3 regions of the Thioalkalivibrio sp. AKL8 genome follow, and region 2 is predicted to be linked to each of the others. Evidence: predicted binding sites of a transcription regulator. Region 2 holds the regulator's gene; each other region holds the start of a gene.
The links. Region 2 encodes sigma-54, which starts transcription at its own class of promoters, with help from an activator protein. Its sites were predicted from a motif close to TGGCANGNTNCNTGCTT; they were not measured.
Positions count from the first base shown of each region.

Region 1 (5,779 bases), on a different contig from region 2:
GCACTGGAGAAGTCCGGGGTCTCGCCTACCGGCGCCACCACGGACTCGCGCATCGTGTGCAGGGTGCGCATGCCGGAAGGCGCCACGCCCACCAGCACCTGTTCATCGCCCACCTGCACCAGCACCAGACGCTCGCGCGTGCCCACCGAGCGTGCCGCGACGATCTCGATCACCTGCGAGCCGCGGTTCAGTCCGCCCTGGGTCCGGCGCAGGATCCAGCCCAGCACCACAATGGCACCGATCACCAGTACCAGACCGCCGATTAGCTGGGTCAGATAGGCCGCGGCCCCGCCACTGCCACCCTCCGCAAGGGCAGTCAAAGGCCAGAGGGTCCCCGTGACGGCCGCCAGGACGAGGGCCGAACTACGCGTATTACGTGGATTCATGGCTATTTGAGCTTGCGGATGCGCTCACTGGGGCTGATCACATCGGTCAGCCGGATACCGAACTTCTCGTTGACCACCACGACCTCGCCATGAGCAATCAGAGTGCCGTTCACCAGCACGTCCAGCGGCTCCCCGGCCAGACGGTCCAGCTCCACCACCGAGCCCTGGTTCAGCTGCAGAAGGTTGCGGATCGGGATGCGCGTGCGACCGATCTCCATGGCGATGGTCACCGGCACGTCCAGCACCATCTCCAGGTTCATCTCCTCGCCGTCGCCCTGCACCACGCCCGACAGTTGTTCAGGCTGCAGCGCCTCCGCGGCCGAATCCGGCTTGTGCTTGCGTTCCTTCTTCTCGGTCTTCGGCGCCGCTTGCGCGGACGCGGCACCCCCACCGCCTTGCGCTTCGTTCAGCAGGGCGTCCGGGTCGGCGGCCTCTTCGTCATCCTTCTGCTCGGCCAGGGCGGACTGTTCCGCCAGAGCGGCCCCCCATTCGTCGGCCAGCGCCTGGTCGTCGCTACCGCCTTCGGTCTCGGCCATGGTTTCAGCGCCCGCGGTATCTTCATCCGCGGTCGGGGTGTCCTGTTTGGGATCGTCGGTGTCAGCCATGCTGCGCCCTCTATCGTTTGATGATGCGTTCCGAAACCTGGATCGCATTCATGCCATTGGATACGCCGAACTTCCCGCGGAACATCGGGATGTCTTCGACCTGCAAGGTGATCTTCTCGGGGAGGTCCACCGGGATGATGTCGCCCGGCTGGATATCCAGTAGCTCGCGCACGGTGACCTCGGTCTCCGCCAGCATGGAGCTGATCTCGACCTCGGCGGTCTGGATCTCCTCCTGCAGCGCGTGCATCCAGCGCTGGTCGACGTCGGAGCGATCCGACTGGATGCCGGTATCCAGCTGCTCGCGGATCGGCTCGATCATCGAGTACGGCAGGGTCACGTGCAGGTTGCCGCCGCCCCCGTCGAGCTCGATGTGGAACTCGCTGATGACCACGATCTCGGTCGGCGAGACGATGTTCGCGAACTGCGGGTTGACCTCGGAGTTCAGGAACTCAAACTTCAGCTCCATCACCGGCTGCCAGGCCTTCTGCATATCCTCGAAGGCCCCTTCCAGCACGCCGTGGACGACCTTCATCTCCATCGGGGTGAAGTCTCGCCCCTCGATGCGGGTGTAGTAGCGCCCGTCGCCACCGAAAAAGTTGTCGACCAGGATGAACACCAGCTTGGGATCGAACACGAACAAACCCGTGCCATGCAGCGGATGCGCCCGCACCAGATTCAGGCTGGTGGGGACAAACAGCGAGTGCATGTACTCGGAGAACTTGGTGATACGGGTGCCGACCACCGAGATCTCGGCCGAACGACGCAGCACATTGAACAGACGGACCCGGAGCTGACGCGCAAAGCGCTCGTTGATCATCTCCAGCGTGGGCATGCGCCCACGGACGATGCGATCCTGCGTGGCAAAGTTGAATTCCCGCGCCTGACCATCACTCGGATACGGGTCTTCGGTCTCGACGTCGCCCTCGTCCACACCATGCAGGAGGGCATCGATCTCGTCCTGGCTGAGGATATCCGTCTGCGCCATAACGGGGCTCCTACTGCATCACCAGTTCGTTGAACAACACGGCCTCGACCGCGTCCGGCGCATCCCGCGAGCGCAGAATCTCGCGGATTGCTTCCTTCAGCTCCTCCGCCAGCGATTCCTTGCCATCACGCGTATTGAGATCCTCGTAACGCTGTTCCGCCAGGATGCCCAGGAGGTCGTTGCGGATCGCCGGCATATGCCGCTCGAACGCCTCGATCACCGGCGCCTCGTGGGTCACCAGGCTCACCTCGGCACGCAGATACCGGATGCGGCCCGGCGCTTCGATGTTGACAGTCATCGGCTCCAGGCTGGTGTAGAAGCGCTCGGGGGGGCCTTCCTCCACCTGTTCGGCAGCCTCGTCGCCCGCAACCAGGAAGAACCAGGCCGCAGCGGCCCCGCCGCCCACCAGCAGGATCACGATCAGCAGCAGCACAAGCAGCTTGCCCATGCCGCCCTTCTTCGGGGTGCCGCCTTCTTCGTCGTCCAGATTGACTTCCTTCTTCGCCATGTCGCACCCGCTATCCGGTAAACCGAGGATTTGCTCTCGGAAAAGACCTTAGCAAGGCAGATGCCAGCATTGTCTTTCTATCGCTTTATCCGATAGTTAGCGACCAATACTGGAGGAGACTGAAGGACACTTCGGGGGAAGGAACGGGCGATAACGTCAAGAATCGGCCGCCCGCCGCGCGGGAAAGACGGATTCTTGGCGGCACTCACGGAAAATCGCTACGACAGCGAAAGGGGCCCGATGGGGCAGGTCACGGACACCGCCCGCCGCCCATCGGATATCGCAAGACCGAGCCCGCGCCGGGCTCGAATCAGGCAAACAAATCCAGGCGCCGATTCAGCATCGAGAGCGTGCTGCCCTCATTCTCGTTGTCTTCGGCCTCGGCCAGCTCCGAAGCGGCCCCGGCGGCTGCCTGGCGCTCATCCTGCTCGGCCTCCTCCTCGGCCGCCTGGTCGGAGACGGTCGCGTCCTCGAGCATCAGCCCGCTCTCGGCGAGGCTGTCGCGCAAGCGCGGCATGGCCGCCTCCAGCACCTCGCGGGTCACCGGATTGGCGCTGATGAACTGGATGCTTGTGCGGTCACCCTCGACCAGCACCCGAATATCCAGACTGCCCAGCTGCGGGGGATGCAGCTTGAGCTCGGTGCGCCCACCCTGTGCCTGGGCGAGCATGCGCACCTGATCGGCCAGCTCGCGGGCCCCATTGGGCTGCTGCAGGAGCCGGGTCAGGTCCAGTCGCGGCAGCGCACGCGCGGCCTCCGCCCCCTCGGCCTGCCCACCGGCGAGAGCCGGCAGGACGCCCCCCAGGGGGTCGGTACGCCCGCGGCGCGACTCGTCGTCCCCGCCCTGGGTCATCCACTGGGCGAGGACATCGAGCACGCCGTCCCGCGACAGCCCGCCCTGCGCGCCCAGCAGTTCGGGCTTCAATGCGGCCAGGCCGTCGCGCCCGCCCGCCGCCTGGCTGGCCTCGACAAACAGGCGCATGACGGCTGCAGGCAGGGGCTTGACCGGCAACGCCTGGCCCTCGGCACCCCTGCGGCCAGAGGCGCCCGCCTCCCCACGGGCCGCGTCCATACGCCCCGGTTCCTGCACTGCCGCCATCAGGCTGGCGACCGGCAAGCCCTTGCCCCCCGCCTCGTCGCCCGCGGCGAAACCCTGCCCGTCGAGTAGATCCTGCAGCCGCGCCAGCATGGCTTCCAGATCGAGCCCTTCCAGCTCGTCCCCGGGCACGCCCAGGTTCGCCAGCAAGGCCTCCATCTGCGGCTCCAGAACCGCGAGGAACCCCTCGCCGTCCTTCCCTTTCAGCCCCTTCAGGCCGTCCAGGTCCTGCAGCGATGCCTCGCCGCCCAGCAATTGCAGCAGCGGCAGCATGCCCTGACCGGTGTTCTGTGTCGCGATCATCTCCGAATCCTCGGTGTGCCGGGTGGATCCCCGGGCCCTTGCCCTAATCGATAGTCACGGTCCATTCAAGAACCTTGCCAACGCGACGCTTCCTCGCGCGCATGAGCCTGCCGCGTGGCCCACATATCCTGTTCGGTTTGCTGGCGCCGGGCGCCGTGTTGCGCCGTCTCGGCCTTCCGGCGTTGCAGCAGCTTTTCCAGCGACAGGCTGTTGCGGTGGCGCTCCAGCCACTCCTGGCGCGCGGTCTCCACCTGCGACTCCGCCGCCTGAATGCGCAGGTCCTGTTGCTCCAGCGCCGAGCGCAACTGGTCGCGCATGCCCGCCAACCACTTGAGGGCGTTGGCGTCATCCGGAAGGGTCGCCTGCAGATACTCGCGCTGATAGGTTTCCAGGCGCTCGCGCTGACCGGCAATGCCATCCAGTTGCTGCAGACGTTCACCCAGCTGGCGGGTGGCCTCGCTCTCCTCGATTCGGCGCAGGCGCAACAGTCGTTCCAGGCGCTTCGGGTTCATGCCGCCCCGCCAACCAGCGCCAGCAGGTCATCCCGCGCCCGGTCAAAACCGACGGCCTCTTCGCGACCCTGCGCCAGATACGCCTCCAGGCGCTCGTGCATCGCCACTGCCTCGTCCAGGTGCGGGTCGGCCCCCTTGCGATAGGCCCCGACCGCGATCAGATCGCGGTTCTGCATATAGGTGGCCGAGAGGCCGCGGAAGCGGCGCGCCGCCCGCTCGTGTTCCGGCGAGATCAGCGACGACATTACGCGCGAGACCGACGCGCCGACATCGATCGCCGGGTAGCGCCCGGTCTCTGCCACCTCGCGCGACAGCACGACATGGCCGTCCAGGATCGCGCGCGCGGCGTCCACGATCGGATCGTTCTGGTCATCGCCCTCGGCGAGCACGGTATAGAAGGCGGTAATCGAGCCGCCCCCTACGTCGCCGTTGCCGGCGCGCTCCACCAGTTGCGGCAGGCGCGCAAATACCGATGCCGCATACCCCTTGGAGGCCGGCGGCTCGCCGATCGCCATCGCGATCTCGCGGGCGCCCTGGGCAAAGCGGGTCAGGGAATCCATCAACAACAGGACGTGCAGGCCCTGGTCCCGGAAATGCTCCGCAACCGCAGTGGCCACCCAGGCCCCGTGCTGGCGCAACAGCGGCGACTGGTCCGCCGGCACGGCGACCACCACCGTGCGCGTGCGCGATTCCTCGTCGAGGATCTCGTGGATGAACTCGTTCACTTCCCGACCGCGCTCGCCGATCAGCCCGACCACGATCACGTCCGCCGTCGTGTTGCGGGTCATCATCCCCAGCAGCACACTCTTGCCGACCCCGGATCCGGCGAACAGACCGAGGCGCTGACCACGACCCACCGACAGCAGACCATTGATTGCCCGGATCCCCACATCCAGCGGCTCGCGCACCGGTGCGCGTTGCAGCGGGTTGATCGGCCGCCCGGCCAACAGCCCAAAATCATGGGTGCGGATCGGGCCTTTTCCGTCCAGCGGCTGCCCGTTGGCATCGATCACGCGGCCCAGCAGCCCCTCCCCGACCGGAATCTGACGCTGGTTGTCCAGCGGCTCGATGCGCGCGCCGGGCGTCAGGCCCGCCGCGATTTCCTCAGGCATCAGGAACGTGCGTTCATTCTGGAAACCGACGACCTCGGCCGGCACCGTGTCTCCGTTCTCGCCGTGGATCAGCGCACGCCCCCCGATGGGCAAGCGCAGGCCTTCCGCCTCCAGCGTCAGGCCGGTCAGGCGCGACAGGTGACCCTCCGACTGCGGCGGATTGACCCGCTCGACCCGCCCGCGCGACTGCTGCAGACGATCCAGCAAGCCACTACTCAGCCGTTCCCGGCCCTTGCGGCGGACCTCGTCGATCGGGGTACTCATGAATCCTC
Region 1 covers NZ_AQYF01000009.1:439,285-445,063, forward strand. Annotated here, with positions in the region: gene fliO (flagellar biosynthetic protein FliO) at 1-386, opposite strand, end outside; gene fliN (flagellar motor switch protein FliN) at 389-991, opposite strand; gene fliM (flagellar motor switch protein FliM) at 1,002-1,976, opposite strand; gene fliL (flagellar basal body-associated protein FliL) at 1,987-2,484, opposite strand; gene G335_RS0111450 (flagellar hook-length control protein FliK) at 2,795-3,883, opposite strand; gene fliJ (flagellar export protein FliJ) at 3,949-4,395, opposite strand; gene G335_RS0111460 (FliI/YscN family ATPase) at 4,392-5,771, opposite strand; gene G335_RS0111465 (FliH/SctL family protein) at 5,768-5,779, opposite strand, start outside.
Region 1: fliL (flagellar basal body-associated protein FliL) is a predicted target of sigma-54. The motif match lies at 2,534-2,550, and genes of this name have one in related genera.

Region 2 (5,779 bases):
TCGGAATCCAGCGGCGCGCCGTGTTTGAAGCCGAAAGACTGGAACTGCAGGGATAGTTCGTGTTCCCCGCGCTCGCCGATGCGGTCGCGCAGGGTGCGGGCCAGATCGTGCATCGACAGGCGCGAGGTGTCGACCGTCAGGTCGGCCTCCGCGGCCACATGGCCCAGCCACTCGCGTTCGCGGTCGATGGCCTCGACCAGTGGCACGCCGTCGCGCGCCAGCGGGTGGCGCCGGCGGGTCAGGTGGTAGCGCCGCAGCAGCACCTCGCTGGCCGCCTGCAGGAACAGGACCTCCACCTGCACCCCGTCCGCCCGTAGTTGCGCCAGGAGATCGGAGAACCCCTCCAGGGCCTCCAGGCCGCTGCGCACATCCACGCCCACGGCCAGATGGCGGTCGGTCTCGGTGTCGTAGTGGCCCTGCCGGACCTGATCGATCAGGTCCGGCAGCAGCGGCAGCGGGAGGTTGTCGACGCAGAAGTAGCCGGCATCCTCCAGGGTGTGCAGGGCCACGGTCTTGCCGGACCCGGACAGGCCACTGACGATTAGCAGGCGCATGGCCGATTCAGCCCTCCGGGTCCGGGTTGGGGACCGTAGTGGCGGGCACCGCGCGATGGTAGGGCGGCTCCTCCGTCTCGCCGCTCATCTGGCGGCGCTGGCGTGCGCGCAGGTCGTCGCCAGCGATATAGCCCTGCATGTGCAGCATGTGGTTGCGCACGGCCGCCTCGATCATCACCGCGATGTTGCGCCCCGGCGCGATCGGCAGGCTGATCAAGGGGACGCGCAGGCCGAGGATATCGATCTCGCCGCGGCGCCCGTTCAGCCGGTCATCGGGGACCGGCGAGGGTTCGCCATGATCGCGCAGGTCGATGATCAGGCGCAGGTACTTGCCGCCCTTGATCGCGGAATCGCCATACATGGCGCGGATGTTGAGTACCCCAAGACCGCGCACCTCGAGCAGGTCCTGGAGCAGGGCCGGGCAGTGGCCGCGGACGATGTCGGGCGCAATGCGCGCGAACTCCGGGGCATCGTCGGCGATCAGGCGATGCCCGCGCGAGATCAGTTCCAGTGCGACCTCGCTCTTGCCGACGCTGGAGGCGCCGCTGATCAGCACCCCGATCCCGAGGATCTCCATGAACACGCCGTGGCGCACCTCGAAATGGGCCAGGCGCTGCTGCAGGAAATAGCGCAGCAGCGAGATGATCTCGTGACTGCTGGTGCTGGAGCACAGGATCAGCGGCAGCGCCTCCTGCGGGGCGTCGGGCATCTCCGAGAACGGACAGGTGTCCTCGGCGAAGATCACCGCGGTGGTCCCGGTGCGGGCCATCTCCAGGATCAGGTCGTTGCACTGGGTGGCGCTGAGGCTGGAGATGTAGCGGGCCTCGAAGTCGCCGATGATCTGGATGCGGTTGGGCCGGATCAGGTTGAGATGGCCGGCCAGCGGCAGGTCGTCCCCGTCGTCGCCGACCAGCTTGCGGTCGGGTGCTGCATGTTCGCCGTGCACGAAGCGAAGATCCAGGCGGTTTCCCATGGCCTGGATCAGGCTCTCCACGTTGATGTCGCGGGCGATCCCGCCTTCTCCCAGCGCCTCGTTCATGGCAGACGCTGCGCGCCGGAATCGCGGCTGGAGGCGGGTTCCACGGGCTTAGTCCTCGCTGAAGCGGCGCACGAGTTCCTGTTCCAGGGCCGTCGCATCCCCGGCCCGGCGCAGCGCTCCGATGGTGTCTGGCTGCGACAGGCCGCGGGCGAGTTGGGCCAGCAGGTCGAGGTGGTCGCCGGTGGCGGCCTCCGGGACCAGCAGTGCGATCAGGATATCGACCGGCTCGTGATCCATGGCGTCGAAGTCGACGCCCTTTTCCAGGCGCAGCACGGCCACGCGCGGCGCCTCGAGATCGGCCAGGCGGCCATGGGGAATCGCAACCCCATGGCCGAGACCGGTGGATCCGAGTTTTTCGCGTGCGGACAGGGCCTCGAAGATCGCATTGCTTCCTGGTCCCGTGCCGTCACCTCCGCCGGCGAGGAGGTCCGCCAGGGCCTCCAGGGCCCGTTTCTGGCTGGAGCACTCGGGTTGCAGGCCAATGCGCTCGGAGGTGATCAACTCGGCAATCGTCATGGATCAGGAGGCCTGCTCGCGGTTGCGCTGGGCACCTTCGGCGCGGTGGTGGTCCTTGACCTTTTCCTTGTGCTTGATCAGCTGACGGTCGACTTTGTCGATCAGCGCGTCGATTGCGGCATACATGTCCTCGTGAGAGGCCTCGGCGTGGATGTGATTGCCGCTGACCTGGAGATTCGCTTCGGCCTGGTTGTGCTGATTCCGGGTCTTCTCGTGGGTCAGCACGACGTGGACGTCGATGACCTTGTCGAAGTGGCGCTCCAGCTTCGCGAATTTCTCGTTGACGTAGTCGCGCAGGGCGTCGGTGATGTCCACGTGGTGGCCGGTCAGGTTGATCTGCATGGTCAGGACTCCTTGGTTACTTGCTGCCGGTGGGCATCGAGGCCATCTGCCGGCGTTCGCTGGATGAAGGGATGTGCATCGCCTCGCGGTACTTGGCCACGGTGCGGCGCGCTACGTTGATGCCCCGGTCCGACAGGACCTGGGCGAGCCGGGCATCGCTGAGCGGCTTGTTCGGGGGTTCGTCGCCAATCAATTCGCGAATCATGGCACGGATGGCGGTGGCGGAACACTCGCCGCCATCGTTCGTGCCGACATGGCTGGAGAAGAAATACTTGAACTCGAAGACCCCGCGCGGGGTGTGCATGTATTTCTGCGTGGTAACCCGCGAGATGGTCGATTCGTGCATCTCCAGGGTCTCGGCAATGTCGCGCAGGATCAATGGCTGCATCGCGACGTCGCCATGCTCGAGAAAGCCCTGCTGGCGGTGGACGATCGCCTCGGCGACCCGCAGCAGGGTGTCGTTGCGGCTGTGCAGGCTCTTCAGGAACCAGCGTGCCTCCTGCAGCTGATCGCGCATAAAGGCGCTGTCGCGGGCATCCGAGACCTGGCGCACCATGCCGGCGTAGAGGTCGTTGATGCGGATGCGCGGTGCGATCTCCGGGTTTAGATCCACGCGCCAGCCCTCGGTGGTGTGGCGCACGTAGACATCCGGGACCACGTATTCCGAGGTGGCGGAGCTGATCTGTGCGCCGGGGCGCGGGTTCAGGGTGCGGATCAGATCCAGTGCGCGGGCCAGTTCGTCCGGGTCGCGTACGCCGGACTGGCGCTGCAGGGCCTTGTAGTCGCGCTTGCCCAGGCTGTCCATGCCGTGTTCCAGGATCGCCCGTGCGGCCTCGCGGGCCGGGGCGTCCGGGGCCAGTTCGCGTAGCTGGATCTCCAGGCACTCCCGCAGGTTGCGCGCGCCGACCCCCAGCGGGTCGCACTGCTGAATCCAGTGGAGCACTGCCTCGACCTCGTCGACGCCGACGGTTTCATCCTCGCCTCGGCTGATGGTCTCGGCCAGGGTTTCCAGGTCACCCTCGAGATAGCCGTCGGGGCTGATGGCGTCAATCAGGGCCGCCCCGATGCGCTGGTCGCGCGGTGTCAGATGGCTCAGATGCAGCTGCCACAGCAGGTGATCCTGCAGGCCCTCGCCGTCGTCGTCGCTGGTGTTTTCCAGCGGGTCGCGGTCATCCACGCCCTTGTTGGGTGTCGGGGCCGGTTCGTAGATGTCGTCCCAGCGGCTGTCGGTGGTCAGTTCCTCGGGGATCACGTCATCGCTGGTGGTGGTGGCCTCCATGCGATCGCCTTCCACCAGCTCGCCGTCCTGGTTCAGGCGCTCGGTGTCGGCCTCGGCCTCTTCGTCCTCGACCTGTTCGAGCATGGGGTTGCTCTCCAGCGCCTGCTGGATCTCCACCTGGAGCTCGAGCGTGGACAGCTGCAACAGGCGGATCGCCTGCTGCAGTTGCGGGGTCATGGTCAGCGTCTGACCCAGCTGCAGATTCAGGCCGGGTTTCAGCATCGCGTATTCGGAGCGAGGGTGGGCATTGGTGGAATCTTAAAGCCTGCCTTGTGGTTTGTGCACCGACCGGGCCGCATGTGGGGCGCTTTCACAGGCGGAAGTTCTCGCCGAGATAGACCCGGCGCACCTGGGGATCGGCCAGCAGCTCGTCCGGTGTACCGGCGGCCAGCAGGCGTCCCTCGCTCAGAATATAGGCCCTGTGGCAGATGCCGAGGGTCTCGCGCACGTTGTGATCGGAGATCAGTACGCCGATGCCGCGCTGGGCGAGATGCCGAATCACGTCCTGGATGTCGCCCACCGAGATCGGATCCACCCCGGCGAAGGGCTCGTCCAGGCAGATGAACTGCGGATCCCCGGCGAGGGCGCGGGCGATCTCGGCCCGGCGACGCTCCCCACCGGACAGCGCGATGCCCGGGCTGTGGCGCACGGTCTCGAGCTGAAACTCCTCGATCAGGGCGTCGCCAATGCGGCGGCGCTCGTGGCGATCCAGCCCGGGGCGCAGCTCGAGCACGGCCTGCAGGTTGTCCCACACGCTCAGGCGGCGAAAGATCGAGGCCTCCTGCGGCAGGTAGCCGAGGCCGGCGCGCGCGCGTACGTGGATGGGGGCGCGGGTGATGTCGCGCTCGCCCAGGGTGATGCGCCCGGCATTGGGACGGATCAGCCCGACCAGGCTGTAGAAGCAGGTGGTTTTGCCGGCCCCGTTCGGGCCCAGCAGGCCGACCACCTCGCCGGGCGCGAGGTCGACGTCCACCTGGTCCAGCACCGTGCGCTGGCCGTAGCGCTTGGTCAGCTCGCGTCCGATCAGGCGGTCGTTGGTTTGTGCCGGTGTGGCGGATGGGCTGGGGGCGGTGGCGTTCATTCGTCGTCGCGCGGCTGGATGGTGATGCGCACGCGCTCGCTGTCGCCTTCGCCGCGTTCGGCCTCGATCACGTCGGTCGTCAGGTCGTAGGTGATGCGCTTGCCGCGCGCCTCCTCGCTGGTGGTGATCACATGGGCCTGGTCGGTGAGGATCATGCGGTCCTCGTTCAGCAGGTAGTCGATGCGCAGGGCGGTGGCAATGCGCATCTCTCCGGTTTCCGGATCGGGTGATTCCAGGCGTGCCGGCTCGCCGTGGGCCTCCATTTCGTAGGGGCGGCGATCGCGGGTGCGCACGTAGACCTTGTCGGCCTCCAGGGTCATGTCGCCGCGGATTACGATCACGTCGCCGGTGTAGGTCCCCAGCCCCTGGCGTTCGTCCATCTCCGCGCGGTCGGCAGTGATCTCCACCGGCAGTGCCGGGCCCGCCGAGCCCTGCTGGGCGAGCGCGGGCGTGGCCAGCAGGGCTAGCAGCAGGAGCGCCGCCAGGCGGGCACCCGGTTGGCCCGGACGGTGGCGAAGGCTATGGGGATTCGGGGTCATGCGCGGGATCCTCCTCGCTCGTCTCGCTGTAGAGCGAGTACACGTCATGGAACAACTCTATGGTATCCCCTCGCGAGTCCACGCGCAGACCGGTGCCGCGCTGGAACAGGCCCGGCTGGTTCAGGGTGGAAAGGGCATCCGAAGTGGCGACCATGGTGTCGGTGGCGACGCGAACATCCCGCGAATCGATGATGGTCTCTACGCGTTCGCCGCGGGGCGGCTGTACGCCGTGGGTGGGGCCCACCAGGTCCAGGGTCACGGCGGCCGGTTGATGCAGTGCGGCGGGGGCAGTCCAGCGCCATTCGATACCGCCTTCGGCGAACAGGTCGAGGTCCGGGTCGTCCACCCATTGGGGGCCGTCACGTCCAAACTCGCGCAGGCGGGTGCCGCGCAGACGATGGCTCAGTTCGCCGTCGTCGCCGGTGGCAT
Region 2 covers NZ_AQYF01000007.1:81,051-86,829, reverse strand. Annotated here, with positions in the region: gene rapZ (RNase adapter RapZ) at 1-554, opposite strand, end outside; gene hprK (HPr(Ser) kinase/phosphatase) at 562-1,593, opposite strand; gene G335_RS0106100 (PTS sugar transporter subunit IIA) at 1,642-2,109, opposite strand; gene hpf (ribosome hibernation-promoting factor, HPF/YfiA family) at 2,113-2,451, opposite strand; gene G335_RS0106090 (RNA polymerase factor sigma-54) at 2,468-3,952, opposite strand; gene lptB (LPS export ABC transporter ATP-binding protein) at 4,041-4,811, opposite strand; gene lptA (lipopolysaccharide transport periplasmic protein LptA) at 4,808-5,350, opposite strand; gene lptC (LPS export ABC transporter periplasmic protein LptC) at 5,331-5,779, opposite strand, start outside.

Region 3 (5,779 bases), on a different contig from region 2:
ACAACCGTGAACGTGCCGAACACCCGGGCCTGCGTCCGATTGATGACTCTGCCCTGACCCGCGAAAGCTGGAAGATCTTCCAGATCATGGCGGAGTTCGTGGAGGGCTTCGAGCGCCTGGCGCACATCAAGCCCTCGGTCAGCATCTTTGGTTCTGCCCGCTTCCCCCCGGAGCATCGCTATTACCAGCTGGGCGAGACGACCGCGCGCCAGCTGTCGGATGCCGGCTTTGCGGTGGTCAGCGGCGGCGGTCCGGGCATCATGGAGGCGGCCAACAAGGGGGCCTTCGGCGGGCGCTCGCCCAGCATCGGCCTGAATATCCAGCTACCCCACGAGCAGAGTGCGAATGATTACCAAGACGTGGGGCTGGGCTTTCGCCACTTCTTTTCGCGCAAGGTGATGTTCGTGAAGTATGCATCCGCCTACGTGGTCCTGCCGGGCGGCTTTGGCACGCTGGACGAGCTGGCGGAGATCCTGACGCTGGTGCAGACCGGCAAGACTCGGCGTATTCCCGTGGTCCTCGTGGGCAGCGAGTTCTGGAAGGGGCTGCTCGACTGGTTCCAGGACACCCTGGTGGAACAGGGCACCATCGACGAGGAGGACCTGCAGCTATACTCGTTGGTAGATTCGCCGGAGGATGTGGTGAGCGCGATCTTCGAGCACTACGAGACGCGCAGCTTCGAGCCGTCCGCGGAAGAAAAGAAACGACTGATGGAGCTGTGATGATGACCCCGACCCGCCTGAGCCTGCCCCTGTCGCTGCTGGCGGCCCTGCTGCTGGTGCCCGGTTCGGCGCTGGCGCAGGAAGACCGCGAGTGGGGGGATGCCCCGCCGCCGCCGGAACTGGACGAGGCTGCCGATCCGCCGCCCCCGGTGCTGGACGAGCGCGCCCGCGAGCAGCGCTCCCTGGAAGAGGCCGACATCATCATTATCGAGCGCGATGGCGAGACGCGGCGCGAATACCGCATGGGCGGCCAGCTGGTGATGGTCGAGGTTACGCCTGCGGTCGGCCCGACCTACTACCTCATCGATACCACCGGCGATGGCACGCTGGATGGTCGCCGCAATGAGCTGGATCCCGACTTTGTACCCCCGTCCTGGGTGATTTTCCGATGGTAATGAATGAATCCGAAATTCAGGGCTGCGGCGAGCTTGCCGGCCTGGCACTGACGGCCGGTCCCGAGGGGCCGGAACTCGACGGCCGGCCGGTGCAGTGCCTGCGCCTGCCGGCCGCCGCGGCGCCGGCCCTGGAGCAGGCCCTCGCCGAGGTCCCTGCTGGCTGTGGCCGCGTGATCGGCCGGGGTGCGGATGATGCGGCCGGGCAGGTGGTCCTGGTGCTCGAGCGTGGCCAGGCCATTCAGGGCACGGTCGCGGCCGAAGGGCCTGGCAGCCTGGAGGCCCTGGGCGAGCGCGCGGCCGACTGGCAGGGCCGCCACACGGCCGGTGCCCTGCCTGCTGGAGACGGCTACCGACGCGGCGTGCTGCAGCAGAGGATGCGCGAGCGTGCGGACACAATCACGTCTTCGCTGGATGCCGAATCGCGGGCGATCCTGGATGCCGAGCTGCACCATCAGGGGCTTTACCGTTTCGAGGACCTGCCGCTGGCGGGAAGTGTCTGGCAGACGGTCCGCATCTATCCGGAGGGCGCCGGCCTGGCCGATCTGGTCCTCCCGCCCGCGCCGGTGCCGGCCTTCTGGCAGGTCGCACGGCTCGCCCTGGCGGTCGCCGTGGATGACGCGGGGCGGCCGGATGCCGAGGGCTACCGGGCGTTGCTGTCCGGATATAACGGACGGCGACCGTTGACCGCCATCGAGCGAGGGGCGGCGCCGACCCTGCTGCGCCTGGCTGCGCTGGACGACTGGCTCGCCGCACTGGAGGCCGGGGCCGATGGGCGCACCGAGCGCGAACGGCTGGCAGCCCTTCAGGCAGAAGCGGCTCGCTTGCAGGGTATCTGGGTTCGCGCCGCGGCTTGATGGCCCAGCCGGCCCGCACGGACGTGTGGGGCGCCTGGGCCAGTCGTTCGCAAACACAACGAGGCGGGGTCGTGGATCCGTGCCTTCCAAGGAGGAAAGCCCATGTTCCGAATCGCTGTCTGGCTGGCGCTGCCCCTGGCCGCCCTTCTCGCCCCTGCGCTCCTGAGTGCCGACGTCTATCGCTGGACCGACGATCAGGGCAATGTCCACTTCGGCGACCGGCCCCCCGAGGGGAGCCGTAGCGAGTCGGTCGATGTGCGTGAGCCGATGCGGGGCGTGCCGCTGGAGGGCGCGCGCGAGATCCTCGAACGTCCGGTGCGCCCCCGCGGCCAGCCGGAGGTGGAGGGTGCCTACCAGCGGGTCGCCATCGCGCGGCCGGAGGATGGCGAGGGCGTGCGGGCGAACGACGGCAACGTGACCGCCGAGCTCGAGCTTGAACCGGCGCTTGATGCCGACGCCGGCCACCGCGTGGTCTGGCTGCTGGACGGGGAGGCCGCCGGCGAGGGGGCTTCGACGAGCGCGACCTTCCAGGGCCTGAACCGCGGTGCCTATACCCTGCAGGCGCGGGTCGTGGACGAGTCGGGTCAGGAACTGGGCGCCAGCGATACCATCGAGTTCAACGTGCTGCGCATGGCCATCCCGCGCAGCCAGCAACAGCAGCAACGGCCCCAGCAGTTTCCGTCGGGCGGTGCACCGCAGGCACCGCAGGCTCCCCGGGCGCCGCAGCCGGTGACGCCTGGCCCGAATTGACGGCGGCCCTCGTATAGCGCACCGAAGTGGTGCGGCTTGCGCCCCAGATTGGTGCTACACTTGCACCAATCTGGGGCGTTTCGGTTTCAAGGGTGTCGGCGGCCAGGCTTCTGGTGTGACGCAGCCCTCGGCTTCAGCGTCCCGCCCGGCGATTTTCGCTTGGCGCGATTCCTGCTTGAGGCCTTTCGATGACTACGCCCCTTGCCAATCCCGGTATGACCACCCCGCCCTGGTGGGACGACCTCTCCACGGCGGTGCTGGTGACCGATGCGGACCTGCGCCTGCTGAGCCTGAACAGTGCGGCTGAGGTCCTGCTCGGGCTGAGCCGCGAACGCATCGTCGGTTACGGACTGGGGCAATGGCTCAAGCTGGACCGGAATCTGGCCAACCGCTTGCGTTCGGCGCTGACCCTGGATCAGCCGATCACGCTGCGTGCCCGTCAGATGGAGCCCCTGCGAGCCGACAGCTTCCTGGCCGACGTGATCATCACGCCACTGCACCCGGCCGGCGAGCGGCCAGGCCAGTTGCTGTTCGAACTGAACGCCATCGACCGCCACGAGCGCATCAGCCGCGAGGAACAGTTGCAGAAGCAGCAGGCGATCACCCGTGCAGTGACGCGCGGGCTGGCCCACGAGATCAAGAACCCGCTGGGCGGGCTGCGCGGCGCGGCGCAGTTGCTCGCCAGCGAGCTGGACGACTCGGGCCTCAAGGAATACACCCAGATCATCATCCGCGAGGCGGACCGCCTGCGCAGCCTGGTCGACCGCATGCTGGGGCCGAACAACATGCCGCGGCGCGAGGCCGTCAATCTGCACGAGGTCCTGGAGCACGTGCGGGGCCTGGTCAGCGTGCAACTGCCGCTGGGGCTGAAGATCCGCGGCGACTACGACCCCAGTATTCCCGACGTGCAGGCGGATCGCGACATGCTGGTGCAGGCCATCCTCAACCTGGTGCAGAACGCGGTGCATGCACTGGAAGACGGGGGGCAGATCACCCTGAGCTCGCGGATCCTGCGCCAGTACACGATCTCCGGAAAGCGCCACCGGCTGGTGGCCAAACTGAGTGTGCGCGACAACGGCCCCGGCATCCCGGAGGAGATCCGCGAACGCATCTTTTTCCCGATGGTCACCGGGCGCGCCGAGGGCACCGGGCTGGGGCTGCCGATTGCCCAGAGCCTGATCCAGCTGCATGACGGCTTGATCGAATGCCATTCGCGCCCGGGGGCGACCTCATTCGACATCCTGCTTCCTATTGATTCCCCCCAGGGCCGGGAGGAGACGCACTGATGGAACCCATCGTCTGGATCATTGACGACGACGACTCGATCCGCTGGGTGCTGGAACGCGCCCTCCAGCGTCACGCGATCGCCGTGCGCGGCTTCGAGACCGCGGACGCTGCCTGGGCGGCGCTCGAGCGGGATCCGGTCCCGGACACCATCGTCGCCGACATCCGCATGCCGGGCCTGAACGGGCTGGATTTCCTCGCCCGCATGCAGACCCGCCCGGATCCGCCGCCGGTCATCATCATGACCGCCTTCTCCGATCTGGAGAGCGCGGTGGGCGCCTACCAGACCGGGGCCTTCGAGTACCTGCCCAAGCCGTTCGACGTGGACGAGGCCGTGGCCCTGGTGCAGCGCGCGCTGGAGGCGCGCCGTGCCGGGCAGGAGAACGGTCCCGCCGGTCCCGAGATCGAGGAGACCCCGATCATCGGCGAGGCCCCGGCCATGCAGGAGATGTTCCGTGCCATCGGGCGGCTCTCGCGCAGCAATATCACCGTGCTGATCAACGGCGAATCCGGTACCGGCAAGGAGCTGGTCGCGCGGGCCCTGCACCAGCACAGCCCGCGCGCCGACCAGCCGTTGATCGCGCTGAACACCGCGGCCATCCCCAAGGATCTGCTGGAAAGCGAACTGTTCGGTCACGAACGCGGCGCGTTCACCGGGGCCAACCAGAGTCGCAAGGGCCGCTTCGAGCAGGCCGACGGCGGCACCCTGTTCCTCGACGAGATCGGCGATATGCCGTTCGACCTGCAGACGCGCCTGTTGCGGGTGCTGTCCGATGGCACGTTCTACCGTGTGGGCGGGCATACCCCGATCCGGGTGGACGTGCGCATCATCGCCGCGACCCACCAGGACCTGGAAGAACGCGTCCGCGCGGGCTTGTTCCGCGAGGATCTGTTCCACCGCCTGAACGTGATCCGCATCCACGTGCCATCCCTGCGCGAGCGGCCGGAGGATATCCCGTTGCTGGTACAGCACTTCATGGCCGAGGTCGCTCAGGAACTGGGGGTGGAGGCCAAGACCATGCGCCCCGAGGTGGTCGCGGAGCTGCAGCGTTTGCCGTGGCCGGGGAACGTCCGCCAGCTGGAAAACACCTGCCGTTGGCTCACCGTCATGGCATCGGGCCGGGAGGTGCACCTGGATGACCTGCCGGCCGAGTTGCACCAGCCGACCGAGAGCCGTGCCGAGCCCGGGAGTGCCCCGGTCCGTGTCGCTGCCGGTCCGCGGGACTGGACCGCCGAACTCGCCCAGGTCGCCCGTCAGCACTGGCAGCGCGGCGATCACGACCTGCTGGGCTCGGTCCTGCCGCAGATGGAACGCACGGTGATCCGCGAGGCCCTGAACGCGACCGGTGGTCACCGCCAGCAGGCGGCCGCCCTGCTTGGATGGGGCCGCAACACCCTCACTCGCAAGATCCAGGAACTCGGCCTCGACGACGAGTAGGTTTTTTCACCACGAAGCCCACGAAGGCACGAAGAAGGGCAAGGGCGATTTAACCACAGAGATCACGGAGGACACGGAGAAAACCAGGGATCGTTTTGTTACGGGTAGGATGCCGATGAGCGTAGCGAATCGCATCGGCCACACGGGGTGGCCCGGCCCCGATGCGTTTCGCATGGCTCAACGCATCCTACCCCTCTGTCAGGGTCCCGGGTCGGAGACCAAGTGCCCCACCCTCGAACCCTCAGGACTTTCCTTCTTCCTGTGAAGCGCCCTTGATCTCGCCCTTCTTCGCGCCTTCGTGTGCTTCGTGGTCAACAGGCTCTTTAGTGAACCGGC
Region 3 covers NZ_AQYF01000005.1:184,158-189,936, forward strand. Annotated here, with positions in the region: gene G335_RS0103860 (TIGR00730 family Rossman fold protein) at 1-722, shown strand, start outside; gene G335_RS0103865 (DUF2782 domain-containing protein) at 722-1,117, shown strand; gene G335_RS0103870 (hypothetical protein) at 1,117-1,971, shown strand; gene G335_RS0103875 (DUF4124 domain-containing protein) at 2,074-2,721, shown strand; gene glnL (nitrogen regulation protein NR(II)) at 2,910-4,007, shown strand; gene ntrC (nitrogen regulation protein NR(I)) at 4,007-5,443, shown strand.
Region 3: glnL (nitrogen regulation protein NR(II)) is a predicted target of sigma-54. The motif match lies at 2,882-2,898, and genes of this name have one in related genera.